Duganella dendranthematis: one gene and its partners. The protein of the gene in region 3 binds, or shares a complex with, the protein of the main gene of each other region. Links are inferred from orthologs where the notes say so. Each region holds a gene or a part of one and is shown on either strand. Other genes may lie near its edges.

Region 1 (2,982 bases), 170 kb from region 3 along the record:
CTTCGATACGTACAGGCCGACCATCATGCGCGGCGATTCGCTGACCGGGGTCGCGCTCATCTTGGCGGTCAGGCCGAACAGGCGCTGGTTCAGCAGGTGGATGGTGGCCGGGGCCAGCGTGCCTTCGGCGCGGCCGGCCTTGATCTTGCGGAACACCACGCCGAAATCGCTGACATATTCGAGCCGGCCTTGCTGCTGCAGCCGGTCCAGCTGACGCTGCGCGTCGGCGGTGTAGAAGATGCCGCGCGTGATGTTCAGGCGCGCGGTACTGTGCTCGACGAAGTCGGCCAGGCTGCGGAACTTGCCGGCGTCCGTTCCCAGCAGAACCAGTTCGAAGCGGGTCCAGGTGTAAGGCAGCCAGGTGCCGTAGCGGTCACGCTCGGCCGTGCGTAGCGAGGCGCCGGTCATTTCCAGTTCATTGCTTAAGAACAGCGCTTGCTGGCGGCTGCGCGGATACCAGCGCACGTTGAGCTGGCAGCCGCTGCGCAGCTGGATTTCGGCCAGCACGTCGATATTACTGCCGCGAATCACCGTGCCGTCGAGGTAGGATGAATAACCGAGATCGCTGACGCCAACCCGCGCCGGTGGGCAGGCAGGGTCCAGCGGCACCGCCTGCGCAGCAGTGAATGACAGCCATAAAGCTATCAACAAAGTGGACAGGCATCTGGTCATGCAACGAGTGTAGCATTGGCAACTTGCATGCCGGCGATTTTCGGTGGATACTGTACGTATTTACAGTATTATTTGTGTATTATGGCCGACACCGCGCGCCGCATTGCCCATATCGACATGGACGCTTTCTTTGCGTCAGTGGAGTTGTTGCGCTATCCGCAGCTGCGCGGCCAGCCGGTGGTAATCGGCGGCCGCGGCTACGATCCCGAGCAGCGTGACGATGGCTCGTACGTCTTCAAGCGCCTGCGCGATTACGTCGGCCGCGGCGTCATCACCACCGCCACCTACGAGGCGCGCGCGTTTGGTGTCGGTTCGGCGATGGGCATGATGAAGGCGGCCAAGCTGGCGCCGGACGCCATCCTGCTGCCGGCCAACTTTGACTCTTACCGCCATTATTCGCGCCTGTTCAAGCAGGCGGTGGCCAGCATCGCGCCGGATATCGAAGACCGCGGCATCGATGAAATCTTCGTCGACCTGACCCATGTGGATGGCGAGACGCAGGAGATCGGCGCCCGCATCAAGCAGGCGGTGCAGGACGCCACCGGTCTCACCTGTTCGGTCGGCATCACGCCCAACAAGCTGCTGTCGAAAATCTGTTCGGATCTGGACAAGCCGAACGGCCTGACGCTGCTGGGCTTTGACGATATTCCCACCCGCATCTGGCCGCTGGGCGTGCGCAAGGTCAACGGCATCGGCCCCAAGGCCACCGAAAAGCTGGCCTCGCTGGGCATCGAGACGGTGGGCCAGCTGGCGCAGGCCGACCAGGGCTTGTTGCAGGATTATTTCGGCGCGCATTACGCGGCGTGGCTGGCGCGGGTGGCGCAGGGGATTGACGAGCGCGAAATTTCCACCAGCCGCGAGAGCAAGTCGATGTCGCGCGAAACCACCTTCGAGCGCGACCTTCATGCGCGCCAGGACCGGGCCACCTTGTCCGGCATCCTGACGACGCTGTGCGAGCGGCTGGCGGACGATCTGAAGCGCAAGGATTACGTCAGCCGCACCATCAGCATCAAGCTGCGGTACGACGATTTCCAGATCGTCAGCCGCAACGTGACGCTGCCGCAGGCGGTGGCCGAACCGGCCGCGATCCTGCAGGCGGCGCGCGAATGCCTGAAGCGGGTGCCGCTGCAGCGCAAGCTGCGCCTGCTGGGCGTGCGTGCCAGCACGCTCGAACCTCCCGGCGCCATGGCCAGCGCGCAACAGCCGGTGCAGGGCGATCTATTCGCCTGAGACCAGGGCTGCGGCAGCGTGTAAAATGGCGCTCCTTTTGCAATTTCCGAAACAAGGCCAGTCAACTTTATGTGGTTCAAGAATCTACAGATTTACCGTCTGCCGGCCCCTTGGGCCTACACTCCCGAACAACTGGAAGAAGCGCTGTCGTCGAATGCGTTCACGCCGGCCAGCAGCAACGAGCTGCTGCGCCAGGGCTGGGACAAGCCCCGTCCTAACGGCGGCCTGGTGCACGTGGTCAACAAGCAGATGCTGATCGTGCTCGGCACCGAAAAAAAATTGCTGCCGTCCAGCGTCATCAACCAAGTCGCTAAGGCGCGCGCCGCCGAAATGGAAGAAGCCCAGGGCTTTGCGCCGGGCAAGAAGGCCATGAAGGAACTGAAGGAGCGCGTGGCCGACGAACTGCTGCCGCGCGCGTTCTCGATCCGCGGCAACGTCTGGACCTGGATCGACCCGGTCAACGGCTGGCTGGTGGTGGATGCCGCCAGCCCGGCCAAGGCCGACGAAGTCATCAAGCTGCTGTTGAAAGCGGTCGACCGCATGCCGCTGGAAAGCCTGCGCGTGCAGCGCTCGCCGGTGGGCGTGATGACCGAATGGCTGCAAACCGATGAAGCGCCGGCCGGTTTCACGGTCGACATGGACACCGAACTGCGCGCCACCGGCGAGAGCAAGGCGGCGGTACGTTACGTCAAGCATTCGCTGGACCCGGAAGAAGTGCGCCGCCACATCGCCGCCGGCAAGCAGTGCACCCGCCTGGCCATGACCTGGGACAGCAAGATTTCCTTCGTGCTGACCGAATCGCTGGCGATCAAGGGCGTCAAGCCACTCGACGTGCTGAGCGAAAAAGACGCCGGCGTGCGCAATGACGACGAGCGCTTCGACGGCGATTTCATGCTGATGACCGGCGAACTGGCCAAGCTGATGGCCGACGTGGTGGAAGCACTGGGCGGCGAAGCCAAGGCGTAAGCCCTTTTCCTTGCCTTTTAGTTACAAATGCCGCGAAGTCGTTGATTTCGCGGCATTTTTTAGTTGATAAATACGAAAAATATGTGCATTGCCGTGAGGAAAGTACGACAAATT
Region 2 (3,116 bases), 3.5 Mb from region 3 along the record:
TGGTCCACCCCAAGCTGCACCGTGCACAGAATCGCGGGCTGGTTGGCCAGGCAAGTTAGGAGACAGAGACCATGGCACGCATAGGATTGAGCAAATCGGAAGTCAAGGCCAGCCGCGACCAGTTGCTGGCCGAGGGACGCTATCCGTCCGTCGATGCGGTGCGGGCCGCGCTGGGTACCGGCTCGAAGTCGACCATTCACCGCCATCTGAAGGAACTGAGCGACGAAGACGGCCAGCCCGGCATCAAGCGGGACGACACGGCGCGCAGCCTGCAAGTGATGGTGGAACAACTGGCCGGCCAGTTGCACGATGATGCCGAACGCCGCTACCGCGCGCTGTACGCCGCGCATCAGCTGGCCATGCAGGAAAAGGAGCAGGAGCTGGCCGCGTTACGAGAAACAGTCGAGCGGCTGCAATTACGCGTGGACGAGCTGGAAATCGACGCCTACGCCAGCCAGCCGCACGATCATGGCTTCGGCAACTTCAGCCACCTGTACGCCAGTTCGCGTGGCGGCTTGAACGACAGCACGGCCTTCAGCATGGTGCTGTCCGGCGGCCGCTCGTCGGTGTTTGACGTCGACAGCCGGCCGATCCACTACAAGGTGTGAGTGGCGCGTGACGAGCGCAGCGCGGCGCCGAGGATTTCTTCAATCCTCAGCCTGGCGCGCTGGCCGCTCTCGTCATCCGGGAAATGCACGCCGATGCCCTGCGCCTTGTTGTTGTGCGCGCCGGGCGGCGTGATCCAGGCGACCTTGCCGGCGATCGGGTATTTGTTGGGGTCGTCCATCAGCGCCAGGATCAGATAAATCTCGTCGCCGAGCTTGTACGGTTTCTGGGTCGGCACGAACATGCCGCCGTTTTTCAGGAACGGCATATAGGCCGCGTACAACGCGGCCTTTTCCTTGATTGCCAGCGATAGCACCGTCGGCCGTGGCGTCATGGGCACGGTGTTCGGGTCGAGTGGGCTGGCAGCGGACATTCCTTACCTTTCAGGCGCAGCAGCTGGCGTAATCCAGCAGCATCTCTTCCAAAAACAGCTTGGGCGACAGCGGGTGATCGGCCGTCGCGCGGCGTTCGTTCGCGCTCTTGATTGCTGCCAGCAGACGGCTGACGTGAATCTTGTCGGCCAGGCTGGCCAGCTCTTTCTGGTAGCGCGGATAATACCGGATGTTACCTGCCAGTTTGTACGAAAACACATCGTAAAGCCAGCGCTGCAACCAGGACGCGGGGCCGCTCAGTGGCACTTTCTGCAACTTGTCGGCGACTTTCAACGCGCCTTCCACACTTGGATGTGCCAGCAGTTGCAGCAGCGTTTCCAGCTCCTCGCGGCTGCCGGCTTCCGCCTGCGCCATCGCCGCCAGCGGCGCGCCGCCCTGCTCGCGCAGCCAGCTGTCGGCATCCGGCACGCCCTGCTCCTTGAGCCAGGCCAGCGCTTCGGCGTGGTTCGGCATCGGCAAAGCAAACTTGCGGCAGCGCGACAAAATGGTCGGCAGCAACCGGTCCAGGCTATTGGACGCCAGCAGGAACACGGTGCCCGGCGGCGGCTCTTCCAGCGTCTTCAGCAAGGCATTGGAGGCTGGCGTATTCAGCGCTTCGGCCGGATACAGCACCACCACCCGCAAACCCTGGCGGTGAGTGGAAATATTCATGAAATCCGCCAGTGCGCGGATCTGCTCGATCTTGATTTCCTTGGACGGCGTCTTCGACTTGGCGGCCTTCTTGCTCTCGCCCTCACCCTCCTCGTCGGCGGCCGGTTCATCCTCCATCGACTCGGGCCGCACGCGACGGTAATCCGGATGATTGTGCTGCGAGAACCAGCCGCACGACGCGCAAGTGCCGCAGGCATGGCCGTCCGGCTGCACGTTCTCACACAGCAGGCCTTGCGCGAATTGCTCGATGAAATCGGCCTTGCCTATCCCGGCGGCGCCGTGGAACAGGATGGCGTGCGGCATGCGCGGGCGCAGCGTTTGCAGCTGCTGCCACGACGATTCCTGCCACGGGTAGATGGAATGACTCATTATTCAGTATTCTATTTCAAAAGAACGCGTCCAGGATCGCGGCAATTTGCTGCTGTATCTCGGCGATGCTCCGGGTCGAGTCGATCACGCGGAAGCGCTGCGGGAACTCGGCCGCGCGGCGCAGGTACTCGGTGCGGGTGGCAGCGAAGAAGTCGCTCTTTTCCTGCTCGAACTTGTCCAGTTCGCGGGTGGCATCCAGGCGCGCGCGCGCCACGTCCAGCGGCACGTCGAACAACAGCGTCAGGTCCGGCTGCCGCTCGGGATGCACCCACTGCTCCAGCGCGTCCAGCTTGGCCAGGCTCATGCCGCGGCCGCCGCCCTGGTAGGCGAAGCTGGAATCGGTAAACCGGTCGGAGATGACCCAGGCGCCGCGCGCCAGCGCCGGTTCGATGACTTGCGCCAGGTGTTCGCGGCGGCTGGCGAACACCAGTAAGGCTTCGGTTTCCAGATGCATTTTTTCGTGCAGCACGATCTCGCGCAGTTTTTCGCCCAGCGGCGTGCCGCCCGGTTCGCGGGAGCTGACCAGCTCGACGCCGCGCTGCTTGATGTAATCGCTGACGAAGGCAATGTGCGTGGACTTGCCGGCGCCGTCGATGCCTTCGAAGGTGATGAATTTACCCATTTACTCTTATCGTTGATACTGGTTGACTGCCCGATTGTGGTCGTTCAGGTTGTCCGAGAACTGGCTGGTGCCGTTGCCCTTGGAGACGAAATACAGCGCGGCGGTCTTGGCCGGCGACAGCGCCGCCATCAGCGACTGCACGCCCGGCAGCGCGATCGGGGTCGGCGGCAAGCCGGCGCGCGTATAGGTATTGTAAGGGGTGTCGGTCTCCAGATCCTTTTTGCGGATCTTGCCATCATATTTCAGGCCCATGCCGTAGATCACGGTCGGATCGGTCTGCAGCAGCATGCCCAGCTTGAGGCGGTTGACGAATACGCCGGCAATCATGGCGCGCTCCGACTTCTGGCCGGTTTCCTTTTCGACGATGGAGGCCATGGTCAGCGCCTCATACGGATTCTTGTACGGCAGCGCTGGATCGCGCTTGGCCCAGGCGTCGGCCAGGCGGGTCAGCATGATGGCGTGCGCCTGCTTGTAGA
Region 3 (3,096 bases):
TCCGACATGCGGTCGCCGGTGGCCTGGAACACGGTCGGGTGCAGCACGGTCTTGGCTTTGTTGATGTATTCGACGAAGCCGCGTGTGCCGCCTTCGAACGCGAACAGTTCTTCCTTGCCGGTGCGCTGGTCGGTCAGCTTGATGTTGACGCCGTTATTCAGGAACGACAGTTCGCGGATGCGCTTGGCCAGGATTTCGTAGTGGAATTCGACGTGGGTGAAGATTTCTTCGTCGGCCCAGAAGTGGACGTCGGTGCCGCGCTTGTCGGTTTCGCCGATGACCTTGATCGGCGACACCAGCACGCCGTCGCGGGTTTCCAGCTGGCGGTCTTGCGCCACGCCGCGCACGAATTCCATTTCGTGCACTTTGCCGTCGCGGCGGATGGTCACGCGTAGCAGTTTGGACAGGGCGTTGACGCACGACACGCCGACGCCGTGCAGGCCGCCGGAGACCTTGTACGAGTTCTGGTCGAACTTGCCGCCGGCGTGCAGTTCGGTCAGCACAATTTCGGCCGCCGAGCGCTTCGGCTCGTGCTTGTCGTCCATTTTCAGGCCGACCGGGATGCCGCGGCCGTTGTCGGTGATCGAGATCGAGTTGTCGGAGTGGATGGTGACGTGGATTTCGGTGCAATAGCCGGCCAGCGATTCGTCGATCGAGTTGTCCAGCACCTCAAACACCAGGTGGTGCAGACCGGTGCCGTCCGAGGTGTCGCCGATGTACATGCCGGGACGTTTGCGGACTGCTTCCAGACCTTCCAGGATCTGGATCGAGGAGGCGCCGTATTCATCATTCTTTACCGCGGGGACTGCATTCTCTTCGGACATGTGCTGCTTTCTCAATCAATATGCGTGTATTACTGGGACGTCATTCCCGCAGCGGCGGGAATCCATGCTGAGCATGCGTTCTCTGGGCCCCGGCGGGCGCCGGGGCGACGGCGGTGGTGCGATTAAATGCGCATCGGCATGACGACGTACTTGAAGTCGGTGTTTTCCGGGATCGAGATCAGCGCCGACGAGTTCGAGTCGCCCAGCGCGATGTTGATCTGGTCGCATTTCAGGTTGTTCAGCACGTCCAGCAGGTAGGTGACGTTGAAGCCGATATCGACGCTGTCGCCGCCGTAGTCGATTTCCAGTTCTTCGACCGCTTCTTCCTGGTCGGCGTTGGTCGAGCTGATCTTCATGACGCCCGGCGCGATGATGCAGCGCACGCCCTTGAATTTGTCGCTGGTCATGATGGCGGCGCGCTGCAGCGAGCGCAGCAGCTCATCGCGGCCGATCGTGAATTCGTTCTTGTAGCCCTTCGGGATCACCCGCGTGTAGTCGGGGAACTTGCCTTCCACCAGTTTCGAGATCAGCTCGATGTCGGCGAAGGTCAGCTTGACCTGGTTAGCGGCGATGTCCAGCTGCACCGGCTCGTCGTTTTCTTCCAGCAGGCGCTGCAGTTCGATGATGGTCTTGCGCGGGATGATGACTTCCTGGCGCGCGAACGATTGCTCGGTCTCGACCTGGCAGAACGCCAGACGGTGGCCGTCGGTGGCCACGGCGATCACGTTGTTGCCGTCCAGGACCAGGAGCAGGCCGTTCAGGTAGTAGCGGATGTCCTGCTGGGCCATCGAGAAGTGCACCATGTTGAACAGGTGCTTCAGGGTTTTCTGCGGCAGCGTGACGGTGGCGCTGTAGCTGTCGGCCTGCTGCACGGTCGGGAATTCTTCCGCCGCCAGGGTTTGCAGCGCGAAGCGCGATTTGCCCGAGGCCACGGCCAGGCGCTTGTTTTGCAGCGTGATGGTGACGTCGCCCGATTCCGGCAGCGCACGCAGGATGTCGAGCAGCTTGCGCGCGGCCACGGTGGTGCCGGTGACATCGGCGCCGGAGCCGATCTCGGCGATGGTGGTGATCTGGACTTCGGTGTCGGTCGACAGGAAGGATACGCTCTCGCCCTCTTTGCGGATGAGGATATTGGCCAGAATCGGCATAGTGTGCCGACGCTCGACAATACCACTCACGATCTGCAGTGGCCGGAGTAGCGTATCACGGGTGGTTTTGACCAATTGCATAGCTTATCCTCAGTAAAAATTTAATGATGTTTTTTGATACTTTTGCCTTGTGAGCAGGCGGACAGGTTTGACTAAATGATAAAGCCAAAGCCTGTCTCCGGCTAGCCCTTGAGTGTTTGCTCCAGAACGTGCAATTCGTGGTTGCATTCCGGATTTTTGGTGCGGTCGAGGGCGATCTTGCGCACCGCGTGCAGCACGGTGGTGTGGTCGCGGCCGCCGAACAGTTCGCCGATTTCCGGCAGCGATTTCTGCGTCAGCTCCTTGGCCAGGTACATGGCGATCTGGCGCGGGCGGGCGATGTTGGCCGGCCGGCGTTTCGAGTACATGTCCGCCACCTTGATGTTGAAGAAGTCGGCCACGGTTTTCTGGATGTTTTCCACCGAAATCTGGCGGTTCTGTACCGACAGCAGGTCTTTCAGCGCTTCTTTCACGATGTCGATCGTGATGTCCTTGCCGTGGAAGCGCGAGTACGCCAGGATCTTGCGCAGCGCGCCTTCCAGCTCGCGCACGTTGGAGCGCAGGTGTTTGGCCACGAAGAAGGCGACGTCATCCGAGAAGGTCACGCCTTCCTGCTTGGCTTTCTTGAGCAGAATCGCCACCCGCATTTCCAGCTCCGGCGGTTCGATGGCGACCGTCAGGCCGGAGTCGAAGCGCGAGATCAGGCGGTCATCCATGCCGGTGATCTCTTTCGGATAGGTGTCCGAGGTGATGATGATCTGTTTCTTGGCGGCGATCAGGGCTTCGAACGCGTAGAAGAATTCTTCCTGCGTACGGCTCTTGCCGCCGAAGAATTGAATATCATCGATCAGCAGCATGTCCAGCGAGTGGTAGTAATGCTTGAAGTCGTCGAAACCCTTGCGCTGGTAAGCGGTCACCACGTCGCGCACGTACTGCTCGGCGTGGATGTAGCGGATGCGCGCGCCCGGCTGGTCGGCCATCACCTGGTTGCCGATGGCATGGATCAAGTGGGTCTTACCCAGGCCGACGCCGCCGTAGAAGAACAGCGGGTTGTACGACACGCCCGGATTATTCGCCACCTGGAT

The links.
Region 1: the proteins of dnaN (region 3) and dinB are in contact, whole or in part, in a solved structure (PDB 1OK7), measured with the Escherichia coli proteins. The link is inferred for Duganella dendranthematis from one-to-one orthologs.
Region 2: the proteins of dnaN (region 3) and HH213_RS25470 are in contact, whole or in part, in a cryo-EM structure (PDB 8GIZ), measured with the Escherichia coli proteins. The link is inferred for Duganella dendranthematis from one-to-one orthologs.

The regions. Positions count from the first base shown.
Region 1 is NZ_CP051684.1:2,206,342-2,209,323, reverse strand. What follows is about bases 1-2,827. They hold dinB (DNA polymerase IV), read left to right. Parts: upstream 1-753; coding sequence 754-1,902; downstream 1,903-2,827. Other genes in these bases: HH213_RS10075 (recombination-associated protein RdgC), read left to right, coding at 1,972-2,827; HH213_RS10085 (substrate-binding periplasmic protein), read right to left, coding at 1-651. Outside these bases: more of HH213_RS10075, read left to right, coding at 2,828-2,868. UniProt on the Escherichia coli protein: Poorly processive, error-prone DNA polymerase involved in translesion repair and untargeted mutagenesis. Copies undamaged DNA at stalled replication forks, which arise in vivo from mismatched or misaligned primer ends.
Region 2 is NZ_CP051684.1:5,565,419-5,568,534, reverse strand. The notes cover bases 5-2,965. They hold HH213_RS25470 (DNA polymerase III subunit delta'), read right to left. Parts: upstream 2,019-2,965; coding sequence 990-2,018; downstream 5-989. Other genes in these bases: mltG (endolytic transglycosylase MltG), read right to left, coding at 2,647-2,965; tmk (dTMP kinase), read right to left, coding at 2,035-2,640; HH213_RS25475 (PilZ domain-containing protein), read right to left, coding at 596-979; HH213_RS25480 (DNA-binding protein), read left to right, coding at 72-608; HH213_RS25485 (cation:proton antiporter), read left to right, coding at 5-59. Also shown: more of HH213_RS25485, read left to right, coding at 1-4; more of mltG, read right to left, coding at 2,966-3,116. UniProt on the Escherichia coli protein: Part of the beta sliding clamp loading complex, which hydrolyzes ATP to load the beta clamp onto primed DNA to form the DNA replication pre-initiation complex.
Region 3 is NZ_CP051684.1:2,040,740-2,043,835, reverse strand. The notes cover bases 1-2,941. They hold dnaN (DNA polymerase III subunit beta), read right to left. Parts: upstream 2,054-2,941; coding sequence 947-2,053; downstream 1-946. Other genes in these bases: dnaA (chromosomal replication initiator protein DnaA), read right to left, coding at 2,155-2,941; gyrB (DNA topoisomerase (ATP-hydrolyzing) subunit B), read right to left, coding at 1-824. Also shown: more of dnaA, read right to left, coding at 2,942-3,096. UniProt on the Escherichia coli protein: Confers DNA tethering and processivity to DNA polymerases and other proteins. Acts as a clamp, forming a ring around DNA (a reaction catalyzed by the clamp-loading complex) which diffuses in an ATP-independent manner freely and bidirectionally along dsDNA.